3 regions of the Dyella ginsengisoli genome follow, and region 1 is predicted to be linked to each of the others. Evidence: predicted binding sites of a transcription regulator. Region 1 holds the regulator's gene; each other region holds the start of a gene.
The links. The regulator HrcA, encoded in region 1, represses chaperone genes, less so after heat shock. The targets are predictions, from matches to a motif close to TTNGCACTCNNNNNNNNNGAGTGCNAA.
Positions count from the first base shown of each region.

Region 2: rpoH (RNA polymerase sigma factor RpoH) is a predicted target of HrcA. The motif match lies at 2,841-2,867, and genes of this name have one in related genera.
Region 3: groES (co-chaperone GroES) is a predicted target of HrcA. The motif match lies at 6,073-6,099, and genes of this name have one in related genera.

Region 1 is NZ_JADIKM010000005.1:283,933-293,466, reverse strand. Features, by position in the region: gene dapB (4-hydroxy-tetrahydrodipicolinate reductase) at 1-683, opposite strand, end outside; gene dnaJ (molecular chaperone DnaJ) at 749-1,873, opposite strand; gene dnaK (molecular chaperone DnaK) at 2,008-3,930, opposite strand; gene grpE (nucleotide exchange factor GrpE) at 4,058-4,591, opposite strand; gene hrcA (heat-inducible transcriptional repressor HrcA) at 4,674-5,735, opposite strand; gene recN (DNA repair protein RecN) at 5,888-7,561, shown strand; gene ISP17_RS17185 (response regulator transcription factor) at 7,564-8,199, opposite strand; gene ISP17_RS17180 (MASE1 domain-containing sensor histidine kinase) at 8,266-9,534, shown strand, end outside.
Region 2 is NZ_JADIKM010000001.1:487,911-497,444, forward strand. Features, by position in the region: gene ftsE (cell division ATP-binding protein FtsE) at 1-5, shown strand, start outside; gene ftsX (permease-like cell division protein FtsX) at 2-991, shown strand; gene ISP17_RS02250 (response regulator) at 1,148-1,996, shown strand; gene ung (uracil-DNA glycosylase) at 1,993-2,697, shown strand; gene rpoH (RNA polymerase sigma factor RpoH) at 2,896-3,759, shown strand; gene tal (transaldolase) at 3,832-4,785, opposite strand; gene ISP17_RS02270 (primosomal protein N') at 4,855-7,023, opposite strand; gene ISP17_RS02275 (DUF3667 domain-containing protein) at 7,463-8,641, opposite strand; gene ISP17_RS02280 (MATE family efflux transporter) at 8,751-9,534, shown strand, end outside.
Region 3 is NZ_JADIKM010000006.1:39,925-49,458, forward strand. Features, by position in the region: gene glnE (bifunctional [glutamate--ammonia ligase]-adenylyl-L-tyrosine phosphorylase/[glutamate--ammonia-ligase] adenylyltransferase) at 1-1,644, opposite strand, end outside; gene ISP17_RS17560 (LTA synthase family protein) at 1,781-3,682, shown strand; gene groL (chaperonin GroEL) at 3,945-5,594, opposite strand; gene groES (co-chaperone GroES) at 5,724-6,017, opposite strand; gene cutA (divalent-cation tolerance protein CutA) at 6,243-6,587, shown strand; gene ISP17_RS17580 (protein-disulfide reductase DsbD family protein) at 6,631-8,796, shown strand; gene ISP17_RS17585 (TlpA family protein disulfide reductase) at 8,796-9,335, shown strand; gene aroQ (type II 3-dehydroquinate dehydratase) at 9,486-9,534, shown strand, end outside.

The DNA of each region.
Region 1 (9,534 bases):
CGATGCGACAGCTCCAGCCGCTCGCCCTGCCCGATCAGCATTGCGGTGTGCTCGCCGACGATGTCGCCGCCACGCACCACTGCGAAGCCGATCGTTCCCGGCTGGCGCGGCCCGGTGCGCCCCTCACGGGCATACACCGCCTGTGCGTCGAGCGAGACACCACGCGCCGCCGCCGCCGACTCACCGAGCAGCAAGGCCGTGCCGGAGGGTGCATCCTCCTTGCGACCGTGATGGGCCTCGACGATCTCGAGATCCCAGTCGGCCAGTGCAGCCGAAGCTTCCCGCAACAGGCGCGCCAGCACGGCCACGCCGAGGCTGAAGTTGGCCGAGCGCAGCACCGCGATACGCGCCGCGGCAGCGTCGATCCGCCGAGCCAGCTCGTCACCGTATCCGGTGGTGCCGACGACCAGTGCGACGCCGTTCGCCTCGCAATGCGCCAGGGCGGAGGCAAGACCGTCCGGGCCGCTGAAATCGATCACCACGTCGAGCGGGCCGATGGCCGACCAGTCATGCGTGAAACAGAGCTGGCTGCCGTGGGCTACCGGCGCGCCCATCTCCGGCGCATCCGGCGCGGTGATGGCCGCCACCAGGGCGAAGCGCCGATCGCGGCGCAGCAGCTCAAGCAGCGCCCGTCCCATCCGGCCGGTGGCGCCGTTGACGGCAACGCGAACGATCTCACCCATCTGTCCATCCCCTTCTACGGAACGATTGCGCCGGCATCATGCCCGACGACGTTGCAGCGCGCGTGTCAGGAGGTGACGCGCGACCAGAACTGCTTGACGCCGTCGACCCAGTTCTTGGCCTGCGGCGTGTGCTTCTCCGCCCCGCTGCCGGCGAAGGTGGCTTCCAGTTGCTCGAACAGCTCGCGCTGCTCGCGCGTCAGGCGCACCGGTGTCTCCACCACCACGCGGCAGATCAGGTCGCCATGGCGGCCGCTGCGCACCGACTTCACGCCGCGCCCGCGCAGGCGAAGCTGATGGCCGGTCTGCGTCTCCGGCGGGATGGTGATCTCCACCTCGCCCTCCAGCGTGGGCACCGGCAGCTGCGCGCCGAGCGCGGCCTGCGAGAAGCGGATCGGCACTTCGCAATACAGGTCGTTGCCGTCGCGCTGGAAGATGGCGTGCTCGCGCACCCGCACCTCCACGTACAAGTCGCCGGACTCGGCGCCGGCCGGACCGGCCTCGCCCTGCCCGGCCAGGCGAATGCGGTCGCCGTTGTCGACGCCTGCGGGAATGCGCACCGCCAGCTTGCGAGTCTCTTCCAGGCGGCCCTCGCCGTGGCAGTGCTTGCAGGGCTTCTCGATGGTCTGGCCGCTGCCGCCGCAGTGCGGGCAAGCCTGCTGGATCGAGAAGATGCCGTTCTGCATGCGCACTCGGCCATGGCCGTGGCAGGTACGGCATTGCACGGTCTTGCCGTCGGCCGAACCGGAGCCGTTGCAGTGGTGGCAGTTCACCTGGGTCGGGATCTCGATGGTGCGCTCGATGCCGAACACCGCCTCTTCCAGATCCAGCTCCATGATGTAGCGCAGGTCGGCGCCGCGGCGGGGGCGCCCGCGTCCGCCGCCACCGCCGAAGATATCGCCGAAGATGTCGCCGAAGATGTCCCCCATGTCGCCGAAGCCGGCGCCGCCGCGACCGCCCATGCCGGCCTCGAAAGCGGCGTGGCCGTGCTGGTCGTACATGGCGCGCTTCTGTGCGTCGGAGAGCACCTCGTAGGCCTCCTTGGCCTCTTTGAATTTCTCCTGGGCCGCGGGATCGTCCGGGCAGCGGTCGGGGTGGTACTTCATCGCCAGGCGGCGGAAGGACTTCTTCAACTCCACCTCGGTGACGCTGCGCTCCACGCCCAGCACTTCGTAGTAGTCACGCTTGCTCATTCAGATACCCACAACCTCGATCACGCCCCTGCATCAGGCCCACGGACCTGCCTGCCCCACTCAAGCAAACAGCCCGCGCCGGCTTGCGGCTCCGGCGCGGGCTGTCGCGTATCGGCTGCACCGATCGCCGATGCTTACTTCTTGTCGCCGTCCTTGACCTCGGTGAACTCGGCGTCCACCACGTCATCGGGCTGGGCCGAACCACCACCCGGTGCCGACTGCGCACCGGCATCGCCGCCAGCGGACTGCGCCGCCGCGTAAAGCGCCTGCGCAGCCTGCTCCAGCTTCTCGACCTTGGCCTCGATGGCGGCCTTGTCGTCGCCGTCCTTGACCTTTTCCAGATCCGACAGCGCGCCTTCGATGGTGGACATCTGCTCGGCCGGGATCTTGCCGCCGTGCTCCTTCAGCGCGGTGCGAGTGGCATGCACCAGCTGGTCGGCCTTGTTGCGGGTGGCGACGAGCTCGTGGAACTTCTTGTCCTCTTCCTTGTTCGCCTCGGCGTCGGCCACCATCCGCTGGATCTCCTCCTCGGACAGGCCCGAGCCGGCCTTGATCTCGATCTTCTGTTCCTTGCCGGTTTTCTTGTCCTTGGCCGACACGTGCAGGATGCCGTTGGCGTCGATGTCGAAGGTGACCTCGATCTGCGGCATGCCGCGCGGCGCCGGCTCGATGCCCTGCAGATCGAACTTGCCCAGCGATTTGTTCGCGCTGGCACGCTCGCGCTCACCCTGCAGCACGTGCACGGTCACCGCGGTCTGGTTGTCGTCGGCGGTGGAGAAGGTCTGCGACGCCTTGGTCGGCACCGTGGTGTTCTTCTCGATCAGCTTGGTCATCACGCCGCCCATCGTCTCGATACCGAGCGACAGCGGGGTGACGTCGAGCAGCAGCACGTCCTTGACCGAACCACCCAGCACGCCACCCTGGATTGCCGCACCGACCGCGACGGCCTCGTCCGGGTTGACGTCCTTGCGCGGCTCCTTGCCGAAGAAGTCCTTCACCGACTCCTGCACCTTGGGCATGCGGGTCTGGCCACCGACGAGGATCACCTCGTTGATGTCGGACACGCGCAGGCCGGCGTCGTTCAGCGCGGTGCGGCACGGCTCGATGGTGCGCTTGACCAAGTCGTCCACCAGCGACTCGAGCTTGGCACGGGTCAGCTTGATGTTGAGGTGCTTCGGACCGGACGCGTCGGCCGTCACGTACGGCAGGTTGACGTCGGTCTGGTGGCTGGAGGACAGCTCGATCTTCGCCCGCTCGGCCGCGTCCTTCAGACGCTGCAGCGCCAGGGCGTCCTTGCGCAGGTCGATGCCCTGCTCCTTCTGGAATTCCTCGACCAGGTAGTCGATGACGCGCATGTCGAAGTCTTCGCCGCCGAGGAAGGTGTCGCCGTTGGTGGCCAGCACCTCGAACTGCTTCTCGCCGTCGACTTCGGCGATCTCGATGATCGACACGTCGAACGTACCGCCGCCCAGGTCGTACACTGCGATCTTGCGGTCGCCCCCCTTCTTGTCGAGCCCATAAGCCAATGCGGCCGCGGTCGGCTCGTTGATGATGCGCTTGACGTCGAGACCGGCGATCTTGCCGGCGTCCTTGGTCGCCTGGCGCTGGCTGTCGTTGAAGTAGGCCGGCACCGTGATTACCGCCTCGGTGATCGTCTCGCCGAGATAATCCTCGGCGGTCTTCTTCATCTTCATCAGCACCTTCGCGGCGATCTCCTGCGGCGCCATCTTCTTGCCGTCGGAGGTCTGCACCCAGGCGTCGCCGTTGTCGTGCGCCACGATGCCGTAGGGCACGATGTGGAGATCTTTCTGCACCTCGGCATCGGTGAACTTGCGGCCGATCAGGCGCTTCACCGCGTAGAAGGTGTTCTTCGGGTTGGTCACGCTCTGGCGCTTGGCCGAGGCGCCGACCAGCACTTCGCCGTCCTTGTTGAAGGCGACGATGGACGGCGTGGTGCGATCGCCCTCCGAATTCTCGATGACCTTGACCGAGGTGCCGTCCATCACGGCGACGCAGGAGTTGGTCGTACCCAGGTCGATGCCGATGATCTTGCCCATGTCTATGCTCCGAATCTTTTGAGCGGCCCCCGCGGCCGCGAACTGGTTTTCAGAATGGGGCCCGGCCTGGGCGATTCAATGCCGGCGGACCCGCAGCTTTGGTATGTGTTGCCGTCTATCGCGTGGGTCAGTCCTGCGCCACGGCGACCAGCGCCGGCCGCAGCAGGCGGTCATTGAGCACGTAGCCCTTCTGCAGCACGCTGACCACGGTACCCGGCGCCTGGCCCGGCGCCGCGACCATGCTCACCGCGTGGTGGCGCTCCGGATCGAGCGGCTGGCCGAGCGGATCGACCTGCACCATGCCGTTGCTCTCTGCCACCTTGAGCAGGGACTTCAGCGTCAGGCTGATGCCCTCGCGGATGGCCGCGATGTCGCCACCTTCAACGGCCAGGCCGCGCTCGAGGCTGTCGTACACCGGAAGCAGGTCATTGAGCAGTTTCTCGTTGGCGAAGCGGCGCGCCTGGTCCAGATCGCGCTGCAGGCGCCGGCGCTGGTTTTCCAGATCGGCCCGCTCGCGCAGCACCGTCTCGCGCAACTCGGCGTTGCTGGCCTCCAGCTCGGCGATGCGCGCCTGCAGGCTGGCAACGTCACCGGACGCGGCTTCCCGCGACTGAGCGTGTTCCTGGCCCGGCTCCGGCGCCTGCGGATCGTTGTTCTGCATATATCCACTCCAACAGAAAACCTTGGCCGGCAAGATCTGCCGACCGTCGATATGCGCGGGGAATCCCGCCTCCCGGGGGCGGTTATAGGGTCGTCGCGGCCCGATTCAAGGCGTCGCTGAGCAATCCGGCAGTGGCCTGCACCACGGGGATCACCCGCTCATAGGCCATGCGGGTCGGACCGATCACCCCGATCGCCCCAAGCACCCTGCCCTGGGCGCCGTAGCTGGCGGTGACCACACTGCAGCCATCCAGCGCGGTAAAGCCCGACTCCTCACCGATGAACAGCCGCACGCCCGGCGCGCGGGCACACACTTCCATCAGCTGGAGCAGCTCGCTCTTCTTCTGGAAGGCCTCGAACAGCTCGCGCAGGCGGTCCAGATCGGCCAGCTCCGAGTACGCCATGAGGTTTGTCTGGCCGCTGACCAGTACGTCCTCGCCTTCGGCATGGGGCACGAACGAGGCCGCGGCCAGCTCGACCGAGCTGGCCAGCAGCCGGTTGAGCTCGCTGCCCGCCTCGCGGATCTCGCGCAGGAGGTGGGCGCGGATATCGTCCAGCCGCAGGCCGGCGAAGTGGGCGTTGAGGTAGTTGGCCGCCTGCTCCAGCTCGCGCGTGTCCAGCGGCTTGGCCAGGCGGACGATGCGGTTCTGCACCTGGTTGTCGGAAAACACCAGCACCACCAGCACCTGGGCATCCGGCAACGCGACGAAATCGATGTGGCGCAACGGGAAATCGCCTTGCCGCGGCACGCTGACGACGCCGGCGAAATGGGTCATCGCCGACAGCAGCGAGGACACGTTGCCGAGCAGATCGCGCGTGGTCGACGGCTGCGGCGGCAGCTCGCGCTTGAGGCGCGCCATGTCGTCGCGGGCCAGCGGCTGCAGCTCGATCAGGCTGTCGACGAACAGGCGCAGACCGCGCGGCGTGGGGATGCGCCCGGCCGAGGTATGCGGCGACACCACCAGCCCCGCTTCCTCGAGATCGGCCATGATGTTGCGGATGGTGGCGGGGCTTACATCCAGGCCCGACGAGCGCGACAACGTGCGCGAGCCCACCGGCTCGCCATCCACCAGGTACTGCGCAATGAGCGTGCGCAGCAGCCGACGGGCGCGTGCATCGAGTTCGTGACCATGGAGAAGAGGCATGCGCTGTGGCAATCCGTGAGACAGGCAAGAAATAAGGTTTAGCGCCCCGCTTTGCAAGCCGACCACGCCGGGCGGCCCGGTCGCACGGCGGGACCTCGCCGGCACCGGCCATGCTCCCTACAATCCATATATTCGCCAGACACCCGGTCACCATGCTCACTTCGCTTTACGTCCGACATTTCGCCGTCGTTGAAGAAGCCGAGATCACCTTCGGCCCCGGATTGACCGTGGTCAGCGGAGAAACCGGGGCCGGCAAGTCGCTGCTGGTCGACGCGCTCATGCTGCTGGCCGGGTCACGCGCCGACAGCGGCATGGTGCGTGCCGGCAGTGACCGCGCCGAGCTGGCCGCGGAATTCGAGCTGGGCGACCTGCCCGAGGCGCATGCCTGGCTGCAGCGCGAGGAACTGGACGACGGCGGCGCCTGCCAGCTGCGCCGCGTGATCCGCGCCGAAGGCAGCTCGCGCGCATGGATCAACGGGCGCCCGGCCAACGCCAGCCAGCTCGGTGAGTTGGCCACCCTGCTGGTGGAAATCCACGGCCAGCACGAGCATCAGGCGTTGCTGTCGCGTGCGCACCAGATGACCCTGCTGGACGCCTATGCCGGCAATGAGGAGACGCTGGGCCAGGTCCGCGAGCTGGCGGTGCAGTGGCGCGAGCTCGGTGCGCGCATCCGCAAGCTCAGCGGCGGCGACGATCGCGACAAGCGCCTGGAACTGCTGCGCCACGAGGTCGGCGAACTGGAAAAGTGGGCGCTTCCGCCGGCCGAGCTGGTCGAGCTGGAAGCCTCGCACAAGCGCCTGGCGAACGCCGGGCGGTTGGCCGAAGGCGCTTCCGGCGTGGTCGAACTGATCGATGGAGACAGCGAGTTTGCCCTGCGCCGTGCCCTGGGCCGGGCGCATGCGGAGCTGACCCGGCTGGCCGCGCTGGATGAGCGGCTCAACCCGCTGCTGGAGCTGGTCGACAACGCCGGCATCCAGCTCGGCGAAGCTTCCGATGACCTGGCGCGCTACGCGCAGGATGTGGATCTCGACCCGGATCGCTTCGCCCAGGTGGACGCCCACCTCACCCGCCTGCACGAACTCGGTCGCCGCCATCGCCTGCCACCGGCCGAACTTCACGACAAGCTGCAGTCCATGCGCGAGGAGCTGACCGAGCTCGAAGGTGCGGGCGAAGCGCTGGAAGCATTGGCGGCGCGACAGACGCGGCTGCAAAGCGAATATGCGACGGCCGCGGAGCGCTTGAGCCGGCAACGCCTAGCCGCCGCCGAACGCCTCGGCAGCGAGGTCAGCACCCTGATGGGCGAGCTCGGCATGGCCGGCGGCGTGCTCCGGATCGAACTGGAGCCCGGGGGCGACAATGAGCCGGACCCGCAAGGGCACGAGCGCTGCGAGCTGCTGGTCAGCGCCAATCCCGGCCAGCCGCCGCGTCCACTGCGCAAGGTGGCCTCCGGCGGCGAACTGGCCCGCATCAGCCTCGCCATCGAGGTGGCTACATTGGGCAAGGACAGTGTGGGCACCATGGTCTTCGACGAGGTCGACACTGGCATCGGCGGCGCCGTGGCCGAAGTGGTCGGGCAGAAGCTGCGTTCACTGGGCGCGATGCGACAGGTGCTGTGCGTGACCCATCTGCCGCAGGTGGCAGCACAGGGACATGCCCACCTGCTGGTCAGCAAGCACAGCGACGAGGCTTCCACCCACACGCGCATCGAAGCGCTCGACGCGGCCGGCCGCCGGGCCGAGCTGGCCCGCATGCTCGGCGGCGTGGAGATCACCCAGGCGACCCGCGCCCACGCCAAGCAGATGCTCGAGCGCGCGCAGGCGGGCTGAGCTCAGCCGGGGCCTTCCAGCAAACCGCGCTCGGCGGCCATGCGGTAAAGATCGAGCTCCGAACCGGCGCCCAGCTTGCCCATCAGGCTGGCGCGGTGGATGTAGACGGTCTTCTGGCCAATACCCAGTTCGGCGGCCACCTGCTTGGGGGCCCGCCCGGCTGCCAGCAGCAGGAAGACTTCGCGCTCGCGGGCGGTCAGGCGCTGGATCGGATCGAGCGCTTCGGCTGGCCGCTCGGCGCGGCGCCGGCGCAGATCGGAGCTGAGATAGCACTCCCCGTTCATCACGGCGCGAAGCCCGGCCACCAGTTCCTCCGGCGCCACGCCCTTGGTCACGTAGCCGCTCGCTCCACGACGCAGCGCCTCGGACACGTAAGGCTCGCCGTCGTGCATGCTCAGCACCACGATGCGGCTGGAAGGAGAGACGCTCAGCAGGTGTTCGATCAACGGCAGGCCGCTGCCGTCGGGCAGAGACAGGTCCAGCGCCACCAGGTCCGGCGAACGCCGGTTGATCGCGTCGACCGCATCGTCCGCGCAGCGGCATTCCGCGACCACTTCCAGATCCGGCTCCATCTCGATCAGGCGCTTGAATCCCTCGCGCACGATGGCGTGGTCATCGACCAGAACGATGCTGTACATGCCTCTCCCTCGACCGCGGTGCGGCCTCCTCATCCTGCCGAAGCATCGCACATGTAACATGCCCCGATGCGGATCCAGACCACCCGTCTCCTCACTTCCGGCCCGTTTCTGGGCGCGTGCTACCTGCTCGCCTGGCTGGCGCTGTGGCCCACCGAGCAACCCTACTGGATGCTTCCCTTCGGGCTGCGCTTCGGCGCCCTGCTGCTCACCCCCACACGCCAGTGGCCATGGCTGCTGGGCCTGGAGCTGGGTGCCAGCGCGGCGCTGGAAATCCACCGCGACGCCGCGATGGGCTGGCTCGGCTTTCTTTTGGGAGACCTGCCTGATCCGCTGATCGTGGCCACCGGACTGTGGCTGTTGCGCAAGGCCAACCTGCACCCAAGCCTGCGCGTTCCGGAGGACGTGACGCGCCTGCTCCTGTCGGCCGTGCTGATCGTGACGGCCACTACCGCCATCGATGCGGCGCTGCTGGCACTGATGCACCAGACCACCCCCTCCAGCCCGATGGTGGAAGCGCTCGGACTGGACCTGCTGAGCAACTATCTGGGCGTGCTGCTGATCGTCCCGGTGATGATCATGCTGGCACGAGCCCGCCCAAGTCGCCGGATGCTGGCCCATCTGATCATGGATGGCCTGCTGGTCATGCTGCCGTCGATGGCGATCCTGCTGATGCTTTCCGAGCACGCCGCGCCACAACCCCAGTTTGCGCGCGTGCTTTCACTCGCCCCGGTGATGTTCTTCGCCTTCCGCCATGGCTGGCGCGGCGCCAGCCTCGCCATGGTCACCACCAGCATGGGCATGAGCCTGGTGGACTACGTGGTCGGCCAATCGATGCCCAGCGCCTCCGGCTACCTGTTCCTTGCGGTAGCAGGCACAGGCGCGCTGATGCTCGGCTCGGCGACCGACGCCTTGCGCCGCAGCAGCGAACGGGTCGCCGAGCAGAACGTCTACCTGGCCGCGGTGAACCGACGACTCGACCAGCTTGCCCGCCAGCTGCGCGATGCCGCGCGTGGCAACCTGCAGGCCGAGGAAAGCCAGCGACGCTACATGGCCGCCGAACTCCACGACGAGCTGGGGCAGAACATCACCGCCATCCAGACCCACATCAAGCTCGCGCAGGGGCGCCTGAAGGCGGTCGGCATGGAAGATGTGGGCCATTCGGTCAACACCATCCTCGGCCACATGCGACGCGCCTTGCACCGGTTGCTGGATGACCTTCGCCCGGCCGTGCTGGATGAATTCGGCCTGTTGCGGGCGCTTGAGGAAGGACCGATCCGCGACCTGCTGGACACAGCGGGCATCGCCTACATGACGGACATGTATGGCGATCCCCGG
Region 2 (9,534 bases), on a different contig from region 1:
TGTGAGCAAGCGCCCCGAACAGTCCGCCGCGGACGATGCCGCGACAGCCCAGCGCGGCAGCCGTCGCAGCGAATCGCGCCGGGTCGCCAGCTGGAGCGAACACCATCGCTGGAGCGCGGCGGCCAGCCTGCGCCGCCTGCTGGCGCGACCGTTCGGCACCTTGATGACGGTGGCCGTGATCGGCTTGGCGCTGGCGCTGCCGCTGGCGTTCTACCTGCTGCTCGGCAACGTGCAGCGCATGGGCGATGCGCTCGGCCAGCGGCAGGCGATCAGCGTGTTCCTGCAGCCGGGGCAAAGTGGGTCCGCGGCCCAGCTGATGGCGAGCAGCGTGCGCGAGCGCGCCGATGTGGCCGCGGTGACGGTGAAGACGCCGCAGCAGGGCATGGACGAGCTGGCCGCGATGCAGGGTTTCAGCGGCGCGGTGCACGCGCTGGACGACAACCCGCTGCCCTACGTGCTCGACGTGCAGCCGAAGGACGCGCTCGATGCCGGCGCGGTGCAGGATCTGGTGACCCAGCTGCGCGACCTGCACGGCGTGGACATGGTGCAGGACAGCGGCAGCTGGCGGCAGCGACTGGACGCGCTGCTCGGGCTGGGCAACCGCATCGTCGCGGTGCTGGCGCTGCTGCTTTCGCTGGCCGCCCTGCTGGTGGTCGGCAACACGGTGCGGGTAGACATCGCCAGCCGGGTGGAGGAGATCGGCGTGCTGATGCTGATCGGAGCGAGTCGTCCGTTCGTGCGTCGGCCCTATCTCTACGCGGGCATCTGGTACGGGCTGTTCGGCGGCGTGCTTGCGTCGCTGCTGGCAGTGGCGATCGAGCTGTCGCTGGTAGCGCCGGTAGAGCAGCTCAACGCGGCCTATGCCGGCCAGCTCGAACTCGGCGCGCTGCCGCTGTGGCTGCTGCTGTCCACGCCGCTCGCCGCGGCGGTGCTCGGCTGGCTGGGCGCGCGGCTGGTCAGCGCGTGGCAGCTGCGGCGGACGACGGTCTGATGCACTGCATCCGCGCATTGGTGATGGTGATCGCAGGCACGGTGGCGTGCGACGTAGCAAGATCGACGGCTCCGGCAAAGCGCCGGGGACCGGGGCGGGAGAGGCAGTGATCGACGTGCGGACCTTGGCGGCAGGCGCCATGCGGAAATTGAAGCCATGAGCGGCAGCATCAGCGGCCGCAGCGTGGGCGAGGCGCCGCGCGTGCTGGTGGTTGATGGCTCGAAGGTGGTGCGCCAGCTGATCACGCGCGTGCTGGCCAGCGAGCTGCCGGCGGCCCAGGTGGTCGGTTGCGCCACCGGCGAGGAGGCGCAGCGCGAGCTGCAGTCCGGCGCGTTCGATTTCATCACTGTGGCGCTGCGCCTGCCGGACATGGACGGACTGGAGCTGGCGCGTTACGTGCGCGAATCGGCACCGCAGGCCTACGTGCCCATCGTGGTGGTCTCCGGCGACGTGGACGACCGCCTGCACCGGCGCGCGCTGGGCGAGCACGTCACCGACTACTTCGACAAGTCGCTGGGCTTCCCCGCGCTGGGTGCCTTCATCCGCGGCTACGTGAGCCCGCAGGAAACCGCCTCCGGCACCGTGCTCTACGTCGAGGACAGCCGCGTGGTGGCGCTGGCGACCCGACGCATGATGGAGAAGATCGGCCTCACCGTGCGCCACGTGGTCAGCGTGGAAGACGCGCTGGCACTGCTGGAGGCCGATCGCGAGCTCGGCTGGGTGGGGGCGGACGTGGTGCTGACCGACGTCAGCCTGAAGGGCGAGCTGACCGGCGGCGATCTGCTCGAACGCATCCGCACCGACTTCGGCTACGGCAAGGGGCGGCTGCCGGTGCTGGTGATGACCGGCGACGAGAACCCGGCCAACCAGGCGGCCCTGCTCAGGGCCGGCGCCAACGACCTGGTCGAGAAGCCGGTGGAGGAGCATCTGCTGATCACCAAGCTGCTGTTCCAGCTGCGCGTGTCGCAGCACCTGCGCTCGCTCAACCAGCCGCCGCCGGCATGAGCGGCGAGCGCGTCCGGCTGGAACCGGGCTGGAAGGCCCGCATCGGCGACTATCTGGAGCGGCCTGAGATGCGCGCGCTGGCCGACTTCCTGCGCGCGGAAAAGCGGGCGGGCAAGGAGATCTATCCGCCGGGGCCGGAGATCTTCGCCGCGTTCGACCACACGCCGTTCGACGCGGTGCGGGTGGTGATCCTCGGCCAGGACCCGTACCACGGGCCGGGCCAGGCGCACGGCCTGTGCTTCTCGGTGCGCCCGGGGGTGCCGGTGCCGCCCTCGCTGGACAACATCTTCAAGGAAATCACCCGCGACTTGGGCATCCCCCGGCCCGACCACGGCTGCCTCACGCCTTGGGCCGACCGCGGCGTGCTGCTGCTCAACGCGGTGCTGACGGTGGAACGCGGCCAGGCCGGCTCGCACCAGGGCAAGGGCTGGGAAGGCTTCACCGACGCGGCGATCGAGGCGCTCAACCGCGAGCGCGAGGGCATCGTGTTCCTGCTCTGGGGCAGCTACGCCCAGCGCAAGGGGCGGCTGATCGACACGCAGCGCCATCACGTGCTCACTGCCGTGCATCCCTCGCCGCTCTCGGCCCATCGCGGCTTCATTGGCTGCGGGCACTTTTCGGCCGCCAATGCCTGGCTGCAGCGGGCCGGAATGGCACCGATCGACTGGTCGCTGCCGCCGCGGGCGGCGCTGGCGGGGTGAACCGGCTTCACGGTGGGTGAATGTCCGCCGCGGAGAATGGTGAGTCCTCCCTGCCGACTGGACTTCCCGCCGGCTTTTCTGTACCATTTGGTTCAATAAGTCGACGCGGCGACCATCTGCCGCGCCGGAACTTTGTGTCGGCTTTAGCACTCCAAGTACCCGAGTGCTAAGCTGCTCCCCATTCAGGAGGTTCCGCCCATGTCCCAGGCCTTGGTCACCGCCAACATTCCGGTACCCAGCCTCGTTGGTAGTCTGGATGCCTATATCTCGGCGGTGCACCGCATTCCGGTGCTCAGCCAGGAAGAGGAGCAGGCGCTGTCGCGCCGCTACCTCGAAGACAACGACCTGTCCTCAGCCAAGAAGCTGGTGATGTCGCACCTGCGTTTCGTGGTGCATGTGGCCCGCGGCTATTCGGGCTACGGCCTGCAGCTGGGTGATCTGATCCAGGAAGGCAACATCGGCCTGATGAAGGCGGTCAAGCGTTTCGACCCGGATCAGGGCGTGCGCCTGGTGAGCTTTGCCGTGCACTGGATCCGTGCCGAGATGCACGAGTTCATCCTCAAGAACTGGCGCATCGTGAAGGTCGCCACCACCAAGGCGCAGCGCAAGCTGTTCTTCAACCTGCGCAAGAGCAAGAAGCGCCTGGGCTGGATGAATGCCGAGGAAGTGCGCACGGTGGCGAAGGATCTGGGCGTGCCGGAGGCGACCGTGCGCGAGATGGAATCGCGCCTGTCCGGCCGTGACGTCGGCTTCGAGGCCCCCGTCGATGCGGATGAAGATGCCAAGCCCGCGCCGGCTGCGTTCCTGGTGGACGATGGTGCCGATCCGTACGACTCGGTGTCCGATGCCGACCAGAGCGACAACCAGCTGGAAACGCTGTCGGCCGCACTGGAAAAGCTGGACGACCGCTCGCGCGACATCATCCAGCGCCGCTGGCTCAACGACGACAAGGCCACGCTGCAGGATCTGGCCGACGAGTACGGCGTGTCGGCCGAGCGTATCCGCCAGGTCGAGGCCAACGCGATGAAGAAGATGCGCGGATTGTTCGCCGCCGCAGCCTGATCGTCTCGTCATCAGCAGCAAGCAAAAACGGCCCCGCGAGGGGCCGTTTTTATTGGCGCCTGGCGTTTCTCGCTAGAGCTTCGCAGCCAGCAGCTTTTCCAGCTTCACCTGGTCGGCGGCGAACTTGCGGATGCCATCGGCCAGCTTGTCAGTCGCCATCGCGTCCTGGTTGTGGCCCCAGCGGAAGGCCGGCTCGCTGATCGGCTCCGGGCGCGGCGCGCGGGCGTCCGCATTCTCCAGTGCACGCGGCAGCGGGTCGTGGCTGGCATCGAGCTTTTCCAGCAGGTCCGGGCTGATGGTGAGGCGGTCGCAGCCCGCCAGGGCGCGGATCTGGCCGGCGTTGCGGAAGCTCGCCCCCATCACCACCGTCTCGAAATCGTGGCGCTTGTACCAGTCGTAGATGCGGCGCACCGACTGCACGCCCGGATCCTCCTCAGGCTCGAACGATTTCGCGTCGGTGTTGGCCACGTACCAGTCCATGATGCGCCCCACGAACGGCGAGATCAGGTACACGCCCGCCTCGGCGCAGGCCACCGCCTGCTCGAACGAAAACAGCAACGTGAGGTTGCACTGGATGCCGCGGCGCTCCAGTTGCTCGGCGGCGCGGATGCCGGCCCAGGTGGAGGCGATCTTGATCAGGATGCGCTCGCGCGCCACGCCCGCGTCCTCGTACAGGCCGATCAGGCGTTCGGCCTTGGCGATGGTGGCGTCGGTGTCGAAGGACAGTCGCGCATCGACCTCGGTCGACACCCGGCCCGGCACCAGGTCGAGGATCTTGCGGCCTACCGCCACGGCGAGGTGGTCGCCGGCGTCGACGAGCTGCTGCACGCGGTCGTGACCGCGCGACTTCGCCCACGCCACCGCCTCGTCCAGCAGCGGCGCGTAGGCGGGAATGCCGGCGGCCTTGAGCAGGAGGGAGGGATTGGTGGTGGCGTCGACCGGCTTGTAGCGGGCGATCGCCTCGATGTCGCCGGTGTCGGCGACCACGGTGGTGTACTGGCGAAGTTGTTCGAGCTGCGATGCCATGGGGAACTCCTGAATATCAGCCGCCAAGTATACGAGGAGGGGGTGGGGATCCCGTGAGCGCACCGCGGTTCAGTACAGGTCGATCGGATCCACGTCGAGCGACCAGCGCACGCGTCGCGCGGTCGGCAGCTGGCCGAGCCTGCGTTGCCACGGGCGCGCCACCGCATGCAGCTGGGCGCGGCTGGACGCTTCCAACAGCAGTTGTCCGCGGTGGCGACCGGCGCGCAGCGCCATCGGCGCAGGCATCGGGCCGGCCAGTTGCAGCGCATGGTCGGCCGGCAGCGCAGCCGCGGCGGCGGCAAGGAAGGCGTCGACCGCGGCGCGCTCGTGCGCATCCGCGCGCAGCAGGATCTGATGGCTGAACGGCGGCAGCGCGACCTGCTCGCGTTCGGCCAGCAGCGCCCTGGCGGCGGCGCCGTAGCCGTGGGCCAACAGGCTGCGCAGCAGCGGATGATCGGGGTGATGGGTCTGCAGCAGCACGCGTCCGGGCTTGGCCGCGCGCCCGGCGCGTCCGGCCACCTGCACCACCAGCTGCGCCAGCCGCTCGCCGGCGCGGAAGTCGATGCTGTGCAGGCCCTCGTCCACGCCCACGATGGCGACCAGGGTGAGGTTGGGCAGGTCGTGGCCCTTGGCCAGCATCTGGGTGCCGACCAGGATCGCCGGAGCATCGGTGCGCAAGCCGTCCAGCAGGTGTTCGAAGGCGTCGCGGCGGCGGGTCGTCTCGCGGTCGATGCGCAGCACGGGCACCTCGGGGAACAGCGCGACAAGCGCCTCTTCCAGCCGCTCGGTGCCCTGGCCCTGCGGCCACAGCGCGCCGGCGCCGCAGGCGGGACATGCCGCCGGCACCTTGCTGCGGTAATCGCAGTGATGGCAGCGCAGCTGGCGCTGTCCCGCGTGCAGGGTCAGCGGCCGCTCGCAGCGCGGGCAGTCGGCATGCCAGCCGCAGGCGTGGCACAGCAGCACGGGCGCATAGCCGCGGCGGTTCCGGAACACCAGCACCTGCTCGCCGCGCGCCACCGTGTCGCGCACCGCGGCCTGCAGCGCGGGGGACAGGCCGTGATCGAGGTGCTGCGAGCGCACGTCGACGATCTGCACCTGCGGCGCGTGCGCGGCGGCGGGACGTGCGCGCAGGGCCAGCGCGCGGTAGCGCCCGGCCGCCACGTTGGCCAGTGACTCCAGCGATGGCGTGGCGCTGCCCAGCACGATCGGCACACCCAGCGCACGCGCGCGCACCAGCGCGAGATCGCGCGCGTGATAGCGGAAGCCCTCCTGCTGCTTGTACGCCGCGTCGTGCTCTTCATCGATCACGATCAGGCCGGCATGCGGCAGCGGCGTGAACACCGCCGAGCGGGTGCCCACGATCACCCGCGCCTCGCCGCTGCGCGCACGCAGCCAGGCGCGCGCGCGCTCGCCCTCGGCGAGGTTCGAGTGCAGCACCTCCACCGCCACGCCGAGGCGGTCACGCAGCCGGCGCAGGGTCTGCGGCGCCAGGCCGATCTCCGGCACCAGCAGCAGGCTCTGCTTGCCCTCGGCCAGCGCCTGCTCGATCAGCGCCAGATAGACCTCGGTCTTGCCGCTGCCGGTGACGCCGTCCAGCAGGAATGGCTGGAAACGCCCGCGCTCGGCCGCGATCGCGGCGACCGCCTGCTGTTGTTCGACGCTGAGCGGCAACGGTGCGCCGACAGGCATGGCCACGGCCGCGGCCGTGTGGCGTTCGATCAGTCCGGCCGGGGCGAGCCGGCGCGCGGCCGCGCGCCAGGCCGGCAGGCGCTCGGCCAGGGTGTCGGCGCGCTGAGGACCATCGGCCAGCAGCTGCAGCAGCAGCTGACTGGCGCCGCGCCGGCTGCCTGCGTCCAGCGCGCTGCGGCCGGCTGTGGTGAGTTGCCAGTACTCCTCGCGCGTGTCTGGCCACGGGCGCGGCTCGCGCAGCGCCAGCGGCAGCGCGTTGGCATAGGCCTCGCCCGGCGCAGCCAGCCAGTAGTCGGCGGCCCAAGCCAGAGTCTGCATCAGTTCGCCATCCAGCAGCGGGGCCGGATCGAGCACCTCGGTCACCGGTTTGAGCCTGCCCTCGGCCACGCTCGACGTGGCCGAGGGATCGACCACGATGCCCACCTTGCTGCCACGTCCGAACGGCACCCGCACGCGGCTCCCTGCCTGCAGCTCGCCCTCGGTGGGCGGCAGGTAATCGAACAGGGTGGGCAGGGGCACCGGCAGGGCGACGCGGACGACGGTGGGCATGGCTACCTCATGGGGAGGCCAGTGTAACGGGGGGAGGCGCCATGCACGGGCGCGGCCCGCTCCGCCGCATCTTTCCGTCGGCCCTGCGGCGCTGCGAGCCTTTGGACTTTCTTGCTGTACCGGACTCTAGAAAAGGGGGGTAAGTGACGTCTCTCCGGCCCTTTTTGCCCTTATCCACAGCTGCTGTGGATAACTCTGTGGATGCGGCGGGGAAGGGGCCTCTCCAGGCCCGACGTGACGCCCTTCCCGACGGTATGGGCAAGTTTTAGCCATGATCAAATAACATTTTTAATCAACGACTTGCAAATTTTGGTCAGCTGGGCTTCACACGTCTGCAACAGGCCCGGTGACCCGGTTGACACTCCGGTGACGCTGTGCAAAACCCCTTCGCCGATCTGAGCGCCTAGCGTTTGGCCGGCCGAAAAGTGTGATGCACGTCTCAGTGTGAGAGGCTCAGCACGGCGCCGAACAGTAAGGCCGTGGAGAGCAGCCAGATGTAGCACCAGCCCACCGCAAGATATTTCACGATGGTCATCGTCCAGCCCTGGCGATAGATGCGCTTCTGCATCAGCAGCAGGTAGGTGGGTGCCCAGATCACCAGCGCCCACTCCAGCAGCCGCACCGGACGTGCGGCCCAGCCGGCCAGCCCGGCCAGCCAACCCTCCAGCAGCAACAGGCCCACGCCCAGCAGCAGCGCCAGGAACAGGAAGGCGTGGCTGTGCAGGGCGACGATCATGTGCTCCACGTAGAGCCGCCGCTTGAACACGTAGAACAGCTTCAGCAGCAGGGCGAACAGCGGCAGCATCAGGAACAGCGCCTGCGGCAGCGAGGCGAACAGCTGCGCGGTGATGCGTTCCCTTGCCAGGGTGCCGGCTTCCCCGCCGGAGGCCAGCGCGTCGATGTTGGAATGCATGTGTTCCAGCGCCTGGGTAAGGCGGCGGTTGGCGAATGCCGGCAGCCAGCGCAAATGGACCGGATAGGCCCTGGCATCCCAGGCGGAGTTGAGTGGATCGGTGGCATCGGCATCGGCGTCGTTGCCAGCGGTATCGGCACGGGAGGCCTTGCCGGTGTCCGCGGTGCTGTTCGCTTTCGCCAGTTCGGCGAGCCGGTTTGCCGCTTCGGTGCGCAGCCGTGCCTGGGCGGCTGCCGCAGCGGCAATGGCCACCGGGTTCGTGCCGGGGGCCGCGCGTGCCGAATCCACCTTGGCCAGCTCGGCGTCCAGCGCTCGCTGCACGGCCGCGGGAGTGTCGGCGTGGTCGAACGGTGTCGACAGCACCACGGCGTTGCGGGGCACGTCGTCTGCGTCGATCGCGAGATGGCACACCGCGAAGGCCAGCAGGCACAGCACGAACATCAGCCGGAACGGCGCGATGTAGCGCACCCGCCGACCGGAGAAGTATTCCAGCGTCAGGAAACCCGGCTTGAGCAGGAGCGGCGGCAGCGTGTGAAGGATGCGGCCGTCCACGTGCAGCACCATGTCCAGGGTGTCTTCCACCATGTGGTGCACGGGCTTGAGCACGCTGTGGATCGACTGCCCGCAGTGGTGACAGAACTCGCCCTGCATCGGCGTGCCGCAGTTGGCGCAGCGCACCGCGCCGACCTGGTCCAGCTCGTTCATCGATCGATCCCTTCCCCTGGAAGCGGCAGATGGTGTCACAAGCGTGCGTCGCGATCAGCCGTGCCGAACGGCTCGGCTAGAATGCCCGGCCCTGTCGACCGTTTCTGCCATGAACCCCTTCCGTCCCGATCGCGCCCGGGTCGCGCACGAGCTCGGCGCCACCGTGCGCCTCGCCCTGCCGCTGGTCGCCGCCCAGCTGGCGGCGATCGGCTCCAACGTCATCGACGCGCTACTGTCGGGCCACTACAGCACCCACGTGCTCGGCGCGGTGGCGGTGGGCACGAACGTGTGGTCGCTGGCGATCGTCACCGGCATCGGCTTGATGATGGCGGTGCCGCCGTCGGTGGCGCAGCTGGACGGCGCCGGCCGCCGCCATGCGATCGGCGCGGTGTTCCGCCAGGCGCTGTGGCTGGCGCTGATCACCGGCGTGGTGCTGTGGTTCGCCGCGCGTCACGCCAGCCCGCTGTTCGCGTGGATCGGCGTGGCGCCGGACCTGCGCGAGGACGTGAGCGCGTTCCTGCACGCGATCAGCTGGGGTGCGCCGGCGCTGACCTGCTACTTCGCCCTGCGCGGGCTGTCCGAAGGCCTCTCGCTGACGCGCCCGTCGATGTTCTTCAGCCTCGGTGGCCTGGTGCTGCTGGTGCCGCTGGGCTACGTGTTCATGTACGGCAAGCTCGGTCTGCCGCCGCAGGGTGCCCGCGGCTGCGGCATGGCGACGGCGCTGGTGCTGTGGCTGGAGCTGATCGCCTTCGCGATCTACGTGATGCGCCACCGCAACTATCGCGGGTTGGGATTGCTGGACCATCTGGAGGGTCCGGACTGGCGGCGCATCGGCGAACTGCTGCACGTGGGCGCGCCGATGGCGGTCAGCCTGCTGGCCGAGGCCGGCCTGT
Region 3 (9,534 bases), on a different contig from region 1:
CTCCAGCAACGCAAGATAAGAAGACCGGCGCGCCACCGACTGCACCAGCTGGCACAGGCGCAACAGGCAGGCCACCGGCGCGGCGGTCTGGCGCGCGGCGATCAGCACCTGCGGCATCAGCCGGTCCAGCCGCTCGCGCGAACCGGGCGACATGGCACGCACGTTGGCCGCTTGCGGCAGCTTGAGCAGCGCATCGGCCACCGCGTCACCGGGCACAAAGCCGGAGGCCTCCAGCTCCGCGGCCTCGATCGTGCCCGCGCAGGCCGCCTGCCACAGCGCGGTATCGGCCACCGGCACGCTGGCGGCGCGGCCGCCCTGGGGCATCAGCACGGCGGCGAATTCCTCGCTGACCACCGCGCGATGGCGCGCCAGCTCGGCCTCCAGCGCCGGCCAGTCGGGATGATCCAGACCGCGCGCGATGCGTTCGCGGCTGAGCGCGTCCTCGGGGATGTCGTGGGTCTGAGCGTCGCGCAGCATCTGCACGCGGTTCTCCGCCCGGCGCAGGCAGACGTAGGCCTCGCGCAATGCACGGGCGCGGGCCGCGGGGATATGCCCGCGCGCCTCGCAGGCGGTGAGCGCCGGAAGCAGGCCGCGCACGCGCAGCGAGGGCTCGCGGCCGCCGCGGATCAGCTGGGTGAGCTGCACGATGAACTCGATCTCGCGAATGCCGCCGGGACCGAGCTTGAGGTTGTCGGCCAGATCCTTGCGGGCGACTTCCGCGTCGATCAGCGCCTTCATCTCGCGCAGACCGGCGAAGGCGGTGTAGTCGAGGTACTTGCGGTAGACGAACGGGCGCAGCAGCTCCTGCAGTTGCTTGCCGGCTGCCCGATCGCCGGCCACCGGGCGCGCCTTGATCCAGGCGTAGCGCTCCCAGTCGCGACCCTCGCTCTGGTAGTACTGCTCCATCGCGGCGAACGGCAGCGCGAGGCGGCCGGCGCTGCCGAACGGGCGCAGGCGCAGGTCGACCCGCGCGCAGATGCCGTCCAGCGTCGGCTCGTTCAGCAATCGCACCAGCTGGCGCACCAGCCGCACGAAGTATTCGCTGTTGTCCAGGCTGCGCGCGCCGTCGCTCTGGCCGGACTGCGGGTAGGCCAGCACCAGGTCGATGTCGGAGGAGAAATTCAGCTCGCTGCCGCCGAGCTTGCCGAAGCCGACCACCACCAGCCGCTGCGCGCTGCCGTCCGCACCGCGCGGGTGGCCGTAGCGGGCCGCGAGCTGGCGTTCGCACCAGGCCAGCGCCTGTTCCAGCAGCACTTCGTACAGCACGCTGGTGTCGGACAAGGTGGCCGGCAGGTCGTCCAGGCCGTTGACGTCGCGGAACACCAGTCGCAACGCCTCCGCACGGCGAAACCGACGAAGCAGCGCCAGCGTCTGCGGCTCGTCCTCGGGCAGGCGCAGGGCCTCGGCACGCGAGGCGGCATCGGCGGGCGAACGCAGCCGCTCCAGCCCGGCCGGCCCGAGCAGCTGCGGCTGGCTGCGCCACACCTCGAAGGCGAAATCGCTGGCCAGCAGGGTGCGCCGAATCCGCTCGGCCACGCCAGCGTCGTCCTGCACCGCCACGCCAGCGGCGCGGCAGGCGGCGGTGAGCTGGGCGTAGCGGTCATCGATCAGGGCGCGCAGCGTGGGCGATTCGGGCGTGGTCATCCCGGCATTGTGCCGCAGGCGGCACGGCGCAGCAGTCGCCGGCACGGCCCATGCGAGCGGCGAAATCGCCCCCATGAAAGGTTCATGTCCGGGCAATTACTCTCGCGTGTCTGTTCCGTGACAACCACAGGACGCCATGGCCGTTGCCCTCTCCGCCTCCAGCAAATCGCGCCGCCCCTGGCAGGGCGCGCTGGTGCTCGCCCTGATGGCGCTCGCCTTCGTGCTGCTCACCGGGCTGATCGACGGTGGCGTCGGCGTGGCGCCGCGGCGGCTGTTCGACCAGCCGGTGTACGTGCTGGCCAACGCGCTGCCCGGGTTGTTGCTGGCCGGCGCCCTGCTGGCCTTCACCCGCCGGGCGATGCTCTCGTTCGGGCTGGCGCTGGCGGCGGAGGGCACAGTGTATGCCGTCAACTATCTCAAGATAGCCAATCTCGGCACGCCGCTGATTCCCGCCGATTTCCACATGATCGGCCAGCTCAACAAGGGCGGCACCCACGTGCTGGGCGCCTATCTGCCGCACAGCCCGTGGCCTTATCTGGCGATGCTCGCGGTGATCGCCCTGGTCATCGTGCTGTGGCGTCGCGAACCGCGCCTGCTCCCGCAGAGCCCGCGCGCGCCGCGGGTGCTGGCCGGCACGGCATCGCTGGCCCTGCTGGTAACGCTGATCGCCGGCGCGACGCCGTGGACGCGGCTCTACAACGGCCGCACGCTGTGGCTGGAGCCGTGGTCGGCCACCTCCACCGCCACCCACTCCGGGCTGCTCAGCTCGCTGATGATATATCGCCTGCAGTACGGGCACGGCGCCCGCAAGCCCGACACGGCCGCGGCGCGCGAACTACTCGGCCGCGCCGACGAGGCGTTGCGGCAGCAGGCGGTCGCCGGCGCCACGGCCAGCGAGGGCCTGCCCGACATCGTGGTGGTGCAGAGCGAGTCGTTCTTCGACCCGCGCATCCTCAACGGCTACCAGGGCTCGCAGATCACGCCGAACCTGGACCGACTGGCCAGGCACGGCACCAGCGGGGCGCTGCACGTGCCGACGTTCGGCGGCGGCACCATCCGTACCGAGTTCGAGGTGCTGACCGGGCTGTCGCTGCGCTATTTCCCGGACCTGCAGTTCCCCTACCTGCAGCTCAACGCGAAGGTGGTGCCCGGCCTAGTGCGCACGCTGCGTTCGAACGGCTACGAGACGGTGGCGATCCACGGCAACGATCCGTCGTTCTGGAACCGCACCAGCGCGTTCAAGGCAATCGGCTTCGACCGTTTCGTCTCGCAGTCGGCCTTTCCTGCCGGCGCCGCCAATGACGGCCAGTACATGGCCGATCGCGGCATGACCGACGAGATCCTCACCCAACTCAAGGACAGCGGTCCGCCGCAGTTCCTGTTCGCCATCAGCATCGAGGCGCACGGTCCGTACGACACCATTCCGGCCGACACCGCCGAGCGCGACGCGATGCCGGTACCGCCAGGCATCACCGGCAAGGACAAGCTGGAGCTGCAGAATTACCTCTATCACATCCATCACGCCGACCAGGAACTGGGGCGTCTTGCCGACGTGCTCGCCAGGCGCGAGCGCCCGACCCTGCTGCTGTTCTACGGCGATCACCTGCCCGCGCTCAGCAACGCCTTCCAGACCGCCGGCTTCGTCGACGGCGGCACCATGCTGAGCGAACCGGGCACGTGGCTGCTGGTCGATCCGCGCAAGGCCGCCAAGCCGCAGCGCACGGCCGTGGCCTCATGGATGCTGCCCGGCCTGCTGCTGCAGAGCGCCGGTATCCGCGACGACAGCTACTTTGCCCTCACCCGGCTGGTCGGCCCGGAACTGGCCGCGCTGACCCGCGCTCCCGATGCCGACACCACGGGCGAAGATGCCCAGGTCGCCCGCACCGATCGCGACATGGCCAGCGTCGCCCAGCTGCGCCTGGATGGAAAGCTGGATGCACTGCTGCCGCCGGACACCCGTGCGATGGCGCATCAGGCGGCCGCCCGCGAGCCGGCGCTAGAAACCGATGCTCACCTCGGCGCCGGCGCCTCGCACTGAGCCGGAGCACGCGGCGGCGGCCGCCTATCCCACTCGCGAAATAGCCACGTCCCACATCCGGGACGTCGACCCACGCCCTGTGGCTCGACCGGTGACGACGGCCGCAGGGAGCACACATCGTCCCGATCGCCGAGCGTGAAAGCGAGGCGCTTGCAGGCAGCCGCCGTGACGTCATCGGCGCCGTTTCGTCAGCGAGCCGGACAAAGAAAAACCCCGCCGAAGCGGGGTTTTTCGTGGGTGCAGCGCAGCGGTGCGGCGGGACTTAGAAGTCCATGCCACCCATGCCGCCCATGCCACCGCCCATGCCGCCGGCGGCGCCGTGGCCTTCGTCCTTCTTCGGCACTTCCACCACCATCGCCTCGGTGGTGATCGCCAGGCCGGCGACCGAGGAAGCGTGCTGCAGGGCCGAGCGGGTCACCTTGGTCGGATCCAGGATGCCCATCTCCACCATGTCGCCGTACTCGCCAGTGGCGGCGTTGTAGCCGAAGTTGCCGGTGCCTTCCTTGACCTTGTTCAGCACCACCGACGGCTCTTCACCGGCGTTGGCGACGATGGCGCGCAGCGGAGCCTCGAGCGCGCGACGCGTGATCGCGATGCCCAGATCCTGCTCGTGGTTGTCGCCCTTCAGGCCTTCGACCGCCTTCAGCGCGCGGATCAGCGCCACGCCACCGCCCGGCACCACGCCCTCTTCGACGGCTGCGCGCGTGGCGTGCAGGGCGTCTTCGACGCGGGCCTTCTTTTCCTTCATCTCGATCTCGGTACCGGCACCGACCTTGATCACCGCCACGCCGCCGGCCAGCTTGGCCACGCGCTCCTGCAGCTTCTCGCGGTCGTAGTCGGAGGAGGTCTCCTCGATCTGCGCCTTGATCTGGCCGATGCGCGACTGGATGCGCTCCGCCTCACCGGCACCGTCGATGATGGTGGTGTTTTCCTTGGTGATCACCACGCGCTTGGCACGGCCCAGATCGTTGATCGTGGCCTTCTCCAGCGACAGGCCCACTTCCTCGGAAATGACCTGGCCGTTGGTGAGGATCGCGATGTCTTCCAGGATCGCCTTGCGACGGTCACCGAAGCCCGGCGCCTTCACGGCGGCGACCTTGACGATGCCGCGGATGGTGTTGACCACCAGCGTGGCCAGCGCCTCGCCTTCCACTTCCTCGGCGACGATCACCAGCGGCTTGCCGGCCTTGGCGACGGCCTCGAGCACGGGCAGCAGCTCGCGCACGTTGGAGACCTTCTTGTCGTGGATGAGGATGAACGGGTCGTCCATCTCCACCTGCTGGCTCTGCTGGTTGTTGATGAAGTACGGCGACAGGTAGCCGCGATCGAACTGCATGCCCTCGACCACGTCGAGCTCGTTCTCCAGGCCCGAGCCTTCCTCGACGGTGATCACGCCTTCCTTGCCGACCTTCTTCATCGCGGTGGCGATGATGTCGCCGATGTTGGAGTCGCTGTTGGCCGAGATGGTGCCGACCTGGGCGATCGCCTTGTCGTCGGCGGTCGGCCGGGACAGCTTCTTCAGCTCGGCAACGGCGGCGATCACCGCCTTGTCGATGCCGCGCTTGAGGTCCATCGGGTTGATGCCGGCGGCCACGGCCTTGAGGCCTTCCTGGATGAACGCCTGCGCCAGCACGGTGGCGGTGGTGGTGCCGTCACCGGCCACGTCGGAGGTCTTGGAAGCGGCTTCCTTGACGATCTGCGCGCCGATGTTCTCGTACTTGTCGGCCAGCTCGATCTCCTTGGCGACGGACACGCCGTCCTTGGTGATCGTGGGGGCGCCGAAGCTCTTCTCGAGCACGACGTTGCGGCCCTTGGGACCCAGGGTGACCTTGACCGCGTTGGCCAGGGTGTTCACGCCCTTGAGGATGCGCGAGCGGGCGTCTTCGCCGAAGCGGACTTCTTTAGCTGCCATGATTTTTTTGCCTCAAAAAAATTGAATAGGAATGGACTTTGTCGCGAGGTGCTGCAGAAGGAGCCGAAGGCGACTGGCGTGCGCGCTTTTGATCCGCGCTCAGCCGGTCAGCCCGGAGCTCCAGCCAACTCACCCCTCGATCACGGCCACGATGTCGTCTTCCTTCAGGAAGACCAGCTCTTCGCCGTCGATCTTGATTTCCTGGCCGGCGTACTTGCCGAACAGCACGGTGTCGCCTTCCTTCAGCGACATCGGGCGGACGTTGCCGTCTTCCAGGATGCGGCCGGTACCGGCGGCGATCACCTTGCCGCGGGTCGGCTTCTCGGTGGCGCTGTCGGGGATCACGATGCCGCCGGCGGAGACGCGCTCCTCTTCCAGGCGCTTGACGATGACTCGATCGTGCAGCGGACGCAGTTTGCTCATGGGTGGCTCCAGCTCATGGATGGTTGACGAAAATTGGTCCCGGACCGGCGCATTGTTAGCACTCACGGTCGGTGAGTGCCAATTTTAGCGCCGCACCACGCCTGTGCAAGCGTTCGGTGGGGGTGCCTGCGAAGTTGGGCCGTAACCCTCGGTTATCAAGAGCGAATCGAGGCCACGGGAAGGCCGGGCTTGCTAGGCTGCCCGCTCCCCACCGGTTCCGCCACCATGCCCGATGACATCCTGGTCTGCCTGAGCACCTGCCCCGATACCGCCACGGCCCAGGAGATCGCCGGCGCGCTGGTGGAGGAATCGCTCGCCGCCTGCGTCAACCAGCTCCCGGGCGTGCGCTCCACCTACCGCTGGCAGGGTGCCGTGCACACCGACGAGGAGGTGCTGCTGGTGATCAAGACCACCGCCGGCCGCTTCGAGGCATTGAAGGAGCGCCTGCTCGCCCTGCATCCGTACGAGCTGCCGGAGCTGGTGGTGCTGTCCGTCACCGACGGCCACGCGCCCTACCTCGACTGGGTGCGCGCGCACGCCGCGGCACCGGTCGGCACCCCTCGGCCATAATGACGATCTGCCCGCCCCCACGGGCCCTGCGCCTGGAGTCGTGATGCTCTCTCTGCCTTCCGGACGGTTCGCCGCCCGCCTGCTGCTCACCCTTGCCGGGCTTCTGGCCGGCGTGCCGGCATCCGCCCAATCCACCCAGGACCTGCTGCCCGTCACCGAGGCGTACAAGCTCAGCGCCGACGCCAGCCAGCCGGGCGTGCTCAAGCTGCACTGGACGATCGCGCCGGACTACTACCTCTACCGCGGTCGCATGAAGTTCACCGGTGGCGACGGCGTCACCCTGGGCGAGGCGCAGCTGCCGGACGGAGAGAAGCATCACGACGAATACCTTGGCGACGTGGAGACCTACCACCACGGCATCGATGCGCAGATCCCCTACACGGTGGCCGCCGGCACCGCGCGCCTGACCCTGTCCGTGCAGTACCAGGGTTGCCACGAGGTCGATCCGAAGATCTGCTACCCGCCGCATACCGAGAAGCTGGACCTGGCGCTGCCGGCCGGCGCCGGCGCGGCAAGCGCCCCGGCACAGGGCTTTGGTGCGGCACTGCGGGCCATCGACGCCGGCCATGCACTGGGCGCGGGTTCGGCGGCGCTGCCGGCGGAGCAGGCTTTCCGCGTCGAGGCGCTGGCTACCGCACCGGATCGCCTGCTGCTGCGCTGGACGATGGCCAAGGGCTATTACCTCTACCGCGACCAGACCGCGCTGAGCGTGCCCGATGCGCCCGCGCTGAAGCTGGTGCCGGCCTGGCCGGCCGGCACCGCGCACCAGGACGAGCACTTCGGCCAGGTCACCGTGTACTTCGACCAGGTGGAGGTGCCGGTGGGCATTGCCGGCGACCTGCAGGGCCGCCGCCAGCTCACCGTGCAGGCCGCCTTCCAGGGCTGCCAGGACGGCGGCATCTGCTATCCGGTGATGACCCGCTCGCTGCAGGTGGAACTGCCGGCAGCCGCTGCTAACGGCGCGGCAGCGGCGACGAAAGACGACGCCATCGCCGCGCCGGAGACCGGCCTGCTGCTCGCGCTGCTGCTGGCCTTCGGCGGCGGCCTGATCCTCAACCTGATGCCCTGCGTGCTGCCGGTACTGTCGATCAAGGCGGTCAGCGTGCTGGAAAGCGGCGAGAGCCCGGCGCGCGCGCGACGCCACGCCCTGCTCTACACGGCCGGCGTGCTCAGCAGCTTCGCGGTGGTCGGCGGGGTGATCGTCGGCCTGCGCTCGGCCGGCCACGCGCTGGGTTGGGGCGCGCAGCTGCAGCAGCCGCTGGTGGTGGCGGTGCTGGCCTGCGTGATGTTCGCGGTGGGGCTGTCGATGTCCGGCGTGGTGCAGTTCGGCGCCTCGCTGGGCAATACCGGCGCCGCGCTGGCCAATCGCTCGGGTCCGGCCGGCGACTTCTTTACCGGCGTGCTGGCGGTGGTGGTGGCCAGCCCGTGCACGGCGCCGTTCATGGGCAGCGCACTGGCCTACGCCTTTGCCGCGCCGATCGCCGCGGCGCTGGCGGTGTTCCTGATGCTGGGCATCGGCCTGGCGCTGCCGTTCCTGCTGGTGGGCTTCGTGCCGGCGCTGGCGCGGCGGCTACCGCGACCGGGGCGCTGGATGGAGACGCTCAAGCAGGTGCTGGCGTTCCCGATGTACCTCACCGCGGTGTGGCTGGCCTGGGTGCTGGCGCACCAGCGCGGCGCCGACGCGATCGGCCTGCTGCTGGTGGCGATGGTGGCGCTGGCGATGGCGCTGTGGTGGTTCGAGCGCAGCCGCAGCCGCGGTGCCTTCAGCCGCGCACTGGTGCTGGTGCTGGCCGTGCTCGTGGCGGTGCCGCTGTATTACCTGAGCCAGGTGCCGGCGCCGACCCGGGCCGCAGCGACCGTCGAGGGCGTGGTCGCCTACACCCCGCAGAAGCTGGCCGAGCTGCGCCAGGCCGGCACGCCGGTGTTCGTCGACATGACCGCCGACTGGTGCGTGACCTGCAAGGCCAACGAGCACGCCGTGCTCGACACCGACGCCTTCCGCGCCCTGCTGACGAAGACCGGCGCGGTCTACATGAAGGGTGACTGGACCGACGTGAACCCCACCATCGCCGCCTTCCTGCAGCAATACCACTCGCCCGGCGTGCCGCTGTACGTGGTGTTCCCCAAGGGCGGCGGCGAAGGCAGGCAACTGCCGACCGTGCTCACGCGCGGCATCGTCGAGCGTGCCCTCACCGAGGCCAGCCGCTGATGTTCAACCGCTCGACCTGGATGATCCTGCTGGTGGCCACCCTGGCCGCCGCGCTCGGCGGCTGGCTGCAGCATCGCAGCCGCCTCGTCCACGTGCCGGCCGGCGTGACGGTGGCGAGCATCGGCGCGGTGGCACCCGATGTACCGCTGACCGGATTGGACGGCCGCACGCACCGGCTCGCCGACTACCGCGGCCACCGCGTGCTGCTGAACTTCTGGGCCAGCTGGTGCGGCCCGTGCCTGGACGAGATGCCGGCGCTGGATCGCGCAGCCCGCGCCCATCCGGACACCACGCTGCTGGGCATCGCGATGGACGAACCGGCCCGCGTGCAGGCCTTCCTCGCTGCCCATCCGGTGCATTACCAGGTGCTGCTGGGACAGCTCAATTCGCCCAGTACGTCCCTGCAGCTGGGTGATACCGCGGAGATCCTTCCCTACAGCGCGCTGCTCGACGCGAACGGCCGGCTGCTCGCCACCCATCGCGGACCTCTGGACGCCGCCACCCTCGATCGCTGGCTGTCTGGCGGCCCGGTGGATTGAGCGCGCGGACCGACCACATACGTCCGCGCACGGTTTAACGGGGACTTCTCCGGCAAACATCGCCGATCTGCGGCGAACTGGACAAGCCACGGCGGGGCTAGCACACTGCACCGCTTCCGGACCCGTCCGGCCTCCCGCGAAGGCAGTCGCATGGCGAAGATCCTGGCCCTGCATGGCCCCAACCTCAATCTGCTGGGTG